One region of the Geobacillus sp. WSUCF-018B genome, then DNA from elsewhere that is predicted to be linked to it. Evidence: predicted binding sites of a transcription regulator. Region 1 holds the regulator's gene; each other region holds the start of a gene.
The links. Region 1 encodes Rex, which represses fermentation and respiration genes when NADH is low (regulators of the CRP and FNR family bind a similar motif). Its sites were predicted from a motif close to TTGTGAAATATTTCACAA; they were not measured.
Positions count from the first base shown of each region.

Region 1 (2,271 bases):
AGCACGAGCTGCAGCAAAAACTGAAAATATTCATTAATGCCGATCATCTGTTGAATGCCGAGCCGTTCCGCCAGCTGATTCATAAACCGGACGACAAATGGAAACAAGACGAAATACGCAAAACCAACCCCGGCTAAAAATAGAATGATCGATGCTGGAATGTAGCTGAGCGTTGTTTTCCGCTCTTTTTCATACAGCCCCGGACTGACGAACGCCCAAATTTGATAGAGCAGCACCGGAGCGGTCAGTACAGCGGCGATGACAAAGGCAAACTGAAAATACACTTTGATCGGGTCGGTGAGGCGGAACGCGTTCATCGTCAGCTGTTTCGCTTCCGCAGTGTGCTGCAAATACACAATGACGTCATCGACAAAAAAGAAGCTGGCTACAAGCGCCGCAACGAAAAAGAGAAGCACGATGATCAGCCGTTTCCGCAGCTCTCCGAGGTGTTCATACACGGACATTTCTTTGTCATTCATCGTTTCCCCATCCTGCCTTGTCATCGGTCGGTTTTCGTTTCTTCGTCATCAGCGAGCCCTTTTGTGGCGTCTTTAAACTCGCGAAGCGACTGGCCGAACGACCGTCCCAACTCCGGCAGCTTTTTCGTGCCAAACAGCAACAAAATGACAAGAACGAGCAACAAATATTTCATGTGTTGTTCTCTCCTTTTTACGATGGCGATGGATAGTTTTTCAAAAAATAGACGAGCGACTGCAGCTCAATGGCTAAATCGATATGATGGACGCGAATATGGTTTGGCACGTTCAGCCGCGCCGGAGTAAAGTTTAAAATGCCTTTAATTCCTTGCGCGACAAGGCGGTCGGTCAGCGCTTGAGCTGCGGCGGCCGGCACGGTTAAAATCGCGACCGGAATGTCGCCGCGAAGCCGCTCCTCCAGCTCATCGAGATGATAGACCGGCACCCCGCCGACTGTCGTTCCAACCTTCCGTTCATCGACATCAAACGCCATGACAATTTTCGTGTTGTTATTTTTCGAAAAGTTGTAGTTTAAAAAGGCGGTGCCTAAATTGCCGACGCCAAACAGAGCGACTTCGGTCACTTCGTCCTCTTCAAGTGTCTGGCGGAAAAACGACAACAAATAATTGACATTATACCCGTATCCTTTTTTGCCGAGCGCGCCAAAATACGAAAAGTCGCGGCGAATTGTCGCCGGATCGACTTTCACCGCCTCGCTCAGCTCGGCGGAGGACACGCGCTGCTTCCCTGAGGCATGTAAATTTTTCAAAAACCGATAGTATAACGGCAGACGCTTGGCAGTCGCCTGCGGGATTTTCGGTTGTTCGTTGCTCATCGTTTCATCCCCCAGTTAATCGGTTTTCCGTCGATAATGGCCGGACTTCCCGCCCGTTTTCTCGACCAAATACGTTGGACCGATCGTCATTCCTTTATCGAGCGATTTGCACATGTCGTACACAGTCAATGCGCATACCGAGGCCGCCGTCAGCGCTTCCATCTCCACTCCTGTGCTCCCTTTCGTTTTGACCGTCACGGTAATCACAAGTTTATACGCTTCCGCCTCTTTTTCCCAAGCAAAGGCAATATCGATGCCTTTTAACATAAGCGGATGGCACATCGGAATGAGATCGGCCGTTTTTTTCGCCGCCATGACCCCGGCCACCTGGGCTACCGCCAGCACATCACCTTTCTCAATGGCATTGTTCGTCATCTTTTCATAAATCTCTTCGTTGACGGTGACGCTCGTTCTCGCCACCGCTATCCTGACCGTATCTTCCTTGTGTGTAATGTCGACCATTTTCGCCCGGCCTTGTTCATTGAAATGCGTAAACGATGCCAAGACAATCTCCTCCATTTATCACTATACACCATTTTTCGTCATCTGTCTTTGACCGTTTTCGCGACTTGCGTTAAACTATTCGCGAGGTGACGGACATGATCATTTTGCAAGTGAATGGGCTCACGAAATATTTTGGCGCTGACCTTATTTTATCGAATATAAAACTAGAAATACAGTCCCGCGCCCGCATTGCTCTTGTCGGCCGCAACGGCGCAGGCAAATCGACGCTGCTGAAGATCATCACCGGCGAACTTTCTTCCGACAGCGGTGAAATCATCAAGCCAAGCCATATCAAAATCGGCTATTTGGCGCAAAACAGTGGGCTCGACTCGTCACGCTCCATTTGGGACGAGATGCTGGACGTATTCGCGCCGCTCCGGGCGATCGAAGCGCAGCTGGCAGAGCTCGGCGCCCAACTTGGCGACCCGGATCTGCTCGCCGATCCGTCCCGCTACG
Region 1 covers NZ_PIJF01000070.1:5,581-7,851, reverse strand. The annotation lists gene tatC (twin-arginine translocase subunit TatC) at 1-479, opposite strand, end outside; gene tatA (twin-arginine translocase TatA/TatE family subunit) at 500-652, opposite strand; gene CV944_RS15360 (redox-sensing transcriptional repressor Rex) at 670-1,311, opposite strand; gene moaC (cyclic pyranopterin monophosphate synthase MoaC) at 1,327-1,815, opposite strand; gene abc-f (ribosomal protection-like ABC-F family protein) at 1,911-2,271, shown strand, end outside.

Region 2 (2,271 bases), on a different contig from region 1:
CATGATGGCCGTTGGCTTGCAAAATCATATAAATCATCGCAAACCCTAGCAGCATCGTCACATACCATTGAACGAGCACCCATAAACTGTCAAGGGAGAGGCGGTGCGTTGCTTGTACGCGCGCTGTCCAAAGCGAGGTGATGCTGCCGAGCAGCACGGCGGTCACCACTCCGAGGAATGCGTAATCCATTCGCTTCCCTCCACAAATTGTCCGTAGTTCATATATACACCGTGAAACGGACAATTATGCGGGAATAAGCCGCCTTCCCAATCGGAACAGCGTGTCGCCCCCAGAGCCATACATCCCCCTGTTTGGACGAGAAAGACTGTTGGCACAACTTTTCGTTTGTTGCCTCATCGCGTAAAACAACGGGCTAGCACGCTTTTTAATGTGGCTGCGCTATGATGGAATCGATTTTTTTCGTCATCATTCAATTCAATTTCGATCACCTCGCGGATGCCATTGCGGTTAATGACAGCCGGCACACCGATGTAGACATCGCGTTCGCCGTATGGGCCGTCCAAGTAAGCGGAAACGGTCAAAATGGCATTTTCATGATGCAAAATGGCGCGCGTCACGCGGGCAAGCCCCATCGCAATCCCGTAGTACGTCGCTCCTTTTTTCTCAATAATTTGGTAGGCGGCGTCGCGGACATCTGTGAAGATGCGCTCCAACTCTTCCTTCGCTTGTTCTCCTTTCGCTTCAACAAGCTTGCGGATCGGCACACCACCGATATCAGCCTGGCTCCAAACGGGAAGTTCAGTGTCGCCGTGTTCCCCAATAATATAGGCATGAACATTTTGCGGAGCGACAGAGAAATACTCGCCCAACAAAAAACGGAACCGCGCCGTATCTAAAATCGTCCCCGAACCGATCACCCGCTCATGCGGCAGGCCGCTGAATTTCCACGTCGCGTACGTTAAAATGTCGACCGGATTGGTGGCGACGAGAAACAGTCCTTGAAATCCAGATGCCATGACCGACTCAACGATCGAGCGGAAAATGGCAATGTTTTTGTCCACAAGATCAAGCCGCGTCTCGCCCGGTTTTTGGTTGGCGCCGGCGCAAATGACAACCAAATCGGCATCGTGGCAGTCGCTGTAATCGCCATGCCGAATGACTGCGGGTTTTGGCGCAAATACTTTCCCGTGGTTTAAGTCCATCGCATCGCCTATGGCCTTGCTTTCATTCGCATCGATGAGCACGATCTCATCGGCGATCCCTTGATTCATTAAGGCAAACGCATAACTGGCGCCGACAAACCCGGTGCCGATGACCACTACTCGGGTTCCACCGTCGTTTTTCATTGCATTCATCCCTTTCAATATAATGTGAATAATTTCACAAACTATTTTACGCGAAAGGCGCACCGCGATGCATGCGCGATTGTGGCGATTGTTTGACTATTGTTTGTCCATTTCATGGCAGACGCCGCGGCAAACAACGGGAGCACTCAGCTCCCCGTCCCGCGATATCGTCTCACCCCGGCGTTCCAAAGCATGACCGAAACGGTGAAGCAAACCATGCCGACCACTGGGGTGAAAAAGGCATAACTGTACCATTCCTTTTTATCAAGAAAATAAGCAGCTGGATAAACGCCGACAAAGGCAAACGGCAGCACCCACGTTAACATATAGCGGATGACGCGGTGATAAATATCGACCGGATAGCGGCCGTAGCTGCTGATGTTGTACATCATCGGCATGATGGATGTGCGGGCGTCGGCAAAAAAACTGATCGTCGCCAGTGAAATGAAAATGCCGGCGTAAATCAATGCACCGCCAATGACAAACAAAATAAACACGAAGACATCATACCAATGAAATGAAAGAGACAAGCGGCTGCCGGCATACAGCATAATGATCAGCCCGGGCACAGCGCCAAGCAACGATTCGAGCTCCATCCGCTCCAAAATGATCTGGAACAGGCTGTGAACCGGGCGCGTCAACACGCGATCCATTTCTCCCTGGACAATGTAGCGCTCGTTGAAATCCCATAGATTAAAAAAGGCGCCAAATACGGCGTACGGCACAAGGAAAAAGCCGTAAATAAACAAAACTTCATCGCGGGTCCAACCGTGAAGCAGCGTCGTATGGCCAAACACGACGAGCAAGAACACTAAGTTGACCGCCTGCGCCATTAAGTCGGACAACCATTCAATGAGCAAATCCGCGCGGTATTGCCATTTTGTCTTCATGTACTGGGCCATATATTGAAAAAAAACCGATACGTAAAACAAAGTCTACCCCCCTTGCACAACGAGCCGTTTT
Region 2 covers NZ_PIJF01000062.1:3,787-6,057, forward strand. The annotation lists gene CV944_RS14765 (potassium channel family protein) at 1-190, opposite strand, end outside; gene CV944_RS14770 (L-lactate dehydrogenase) at 355-1,308, opposite strand; gene CV944_RS14775 (ABC transporter permease) at 1,455-2,240, opposite strand; gene CV944_RS14780 (ABC transporter permease) at 2,244-2,271, opposite strand, start outside.
Region 2: a site for Rex is predicted at 1,331-1,348, ahead of CV944_RS14770 (L-lactate dehydrogenase). Genes of this name have one in related genera too.

Region 3 (2,271 bases), on a different contig from region 1:
TGCCACTCGGCAGCCGCCAGCTTTTCCGGCTGGTATTCGGCCAAAAACTTGCCTGACAAGTCGCCGACAAGAGCGCTCGCTGCGGAAAAAATGAACGCCGTTTTCATCGTCAGATGAAGCGCCTTGCGGTGATACACGTGGCGGTTGCCCTTCCATAAATGCCACGCCGCGATCGAAGCGAGCACAAACGCCGACGTCATATACGCCGTCGCCAACACGTGGGCGACTTTTGTCGGCATGGCCGGATTGAACATCGCGGCGATCGGGTCGATGTTGACGAGCTCGCCGTTTTTCATCTCAAACCCTTGCGGCGTGTTCATAAAGGCGTTCACCATCGTAATAAACATGGCCGAAGCCGAAGAGCCGACCGCCACCGGAATGAGCAACAGCAAATGTTTTTTCTGGTTTTCAAATCGGTCCCATGTATACAAATAAATCCCGAGAAAAATGGCTTCAAAAAAGAAGGCGAACGTCTCCATAAACAGCGGCAAACTGATCACTTGGCCAGCCAGCTGCATAAAGTTCGGCCATAAAAGCGACAGCTGCAAGCCGATCGCCGTTCCGGTCACAACGCCGACGGCGACGGTGATGACAAAGCCGCGCGTCCAGCGGCGGGCGAGCAAAATGTAATGCATATCGTTTTTCCGAATTCCGACCCACTGGGCAATGGCGATCATGAGCGGAATCCCGACGCCGATCGTGGCGTAAATGATATGAAACGTCAACGTCAACTCTGTCAGCACACGGCTGAGCCACACTGGATCATACTCGCGCACGGTTCATCCCCCCTGTGAAAACAGCCGTCCCAGCAACGAAACAAACACGGCGGCTGCCGCCAAAAAACTAATCCAGATGAGCCACGTTTCTTGCCGTTTCCACACGTTCATTCCTCCCCGTACATGCCTCACACAATATAATTGTGATAAGCATCACAATCCAGCTGTGTTTATTATCCCATAAACTTTCTGCTCTTATCCATCGCAAATTCGAATAATTTGTGACGTTTTTCACATATCTGCCGTGACAAACAAAAAAAGCAGGATATCCCTGCCGTTCGTCATCACAAATATTTTCGATGCACTGTCTTCCCATCATACGTAAACAACATCGGCTTTTCCTCGACGACCGTCTCCATATGGACCGGACGGCCCCACAACTGATAAATGTATGGCAGCACTTTTTCCAAATACTTCAGATCGAGTTCGATCCCTTCATACCAATGTTTTAAATACAGCTCTCCGTTGCGCATATAATCGCCGTCATTGACCGTGATATACGGGAATCCGCCGTTCACCCGCATGCTGACGAGTTGGTCGCGGATATGTTCCCAATGCTTGTCGACAATTTTGTAATCTTTCCCTTGTTTTTGGAATAAGTACATATCTTCCCGCATGATCAGCTCTTTCGTCAAATAGTTGCGCAAAAACGAAATATCGGATTCCAGCTCGCGCACTTCAAAAATTTTCGCCCGTCCTGAGCCTGGCTTGACACCGTATTTTTTCATCTCTTCCGTCGGGTTGTTCCAGCGCTCTTCGATGTCCTCAAAAATTTTCAGCCCTAAATAGTACGGATTGATGCCGGTGCGCGACGGCTGCACAACGTTGGCATTTAACTTCGCGAATTCAATGGCTTCATCGCTCGTTAAGTCCATTTCCCGCAAAATGCGCTGATGCCAATACGTCGCCCAGCCTTCGTTCATGATTTTTGTCTCTAGCTGCGGCCAAAAATAGAGCATTTCCTCGCGCATCATCGTCAAAATGTCGCGCTGCCAGTCCTCCAGTTCACGGCTGTATTCTTCGATAAACAGCAAAACGTCTTTTTCCGGCTGCGGCGGAAACTTGCGGCGCTTTTTCCGCGGCGGCTCTTTCGGTTTGTTTCGCTCATCGAGCGTCCATAAATCGTCATATGGCGTGGATGTCTTAGGCGGGGCTTCTTCTTCATACACCTCTGTATCCTCCCACGTCCATGACAACTTTGGCCGCAACAGCGACGGATCGATATGCTCCTGAATGGCTAAGACGGCATCCAGAAACTTTTCCACTTCCCATTTTCCGTATTGGTGCTCATAATGTTTGATCCGCTCTGCTGTCGCCGCCATGCTTTCCACCATATCCCGCTTCGTGTTGCTGAAACGGACGTTGTTTTTGAAAAAGTCGCTGTGGGCCAACACATGGGCGACAATTAGCTTATTTTGGATCAGTGTATTCGTATCGAGCAAAAATGCATAACAAGGATCCGAGTTAATGACAAGTTCGTAAATTTTGCTTAATC
Region 3 covers NZ_PIJF01000013.1:33,675-35,945, forward strand. The annotation lists gene CV944_RS05860 (cytochrome ubiquinol oxidase subunit I) at 1-776, opposite strand, end outside; gene CV944_RS05865 (SpoVR family protein) at 1,061-2,271, opposite strand, start outside.
Region 3: a site for Rex is predicted at 996-1,013, ahead of CV944_RS05860 (cytochrome ubiquinol oxidase subunit I). Genes of this name have one in related genera too.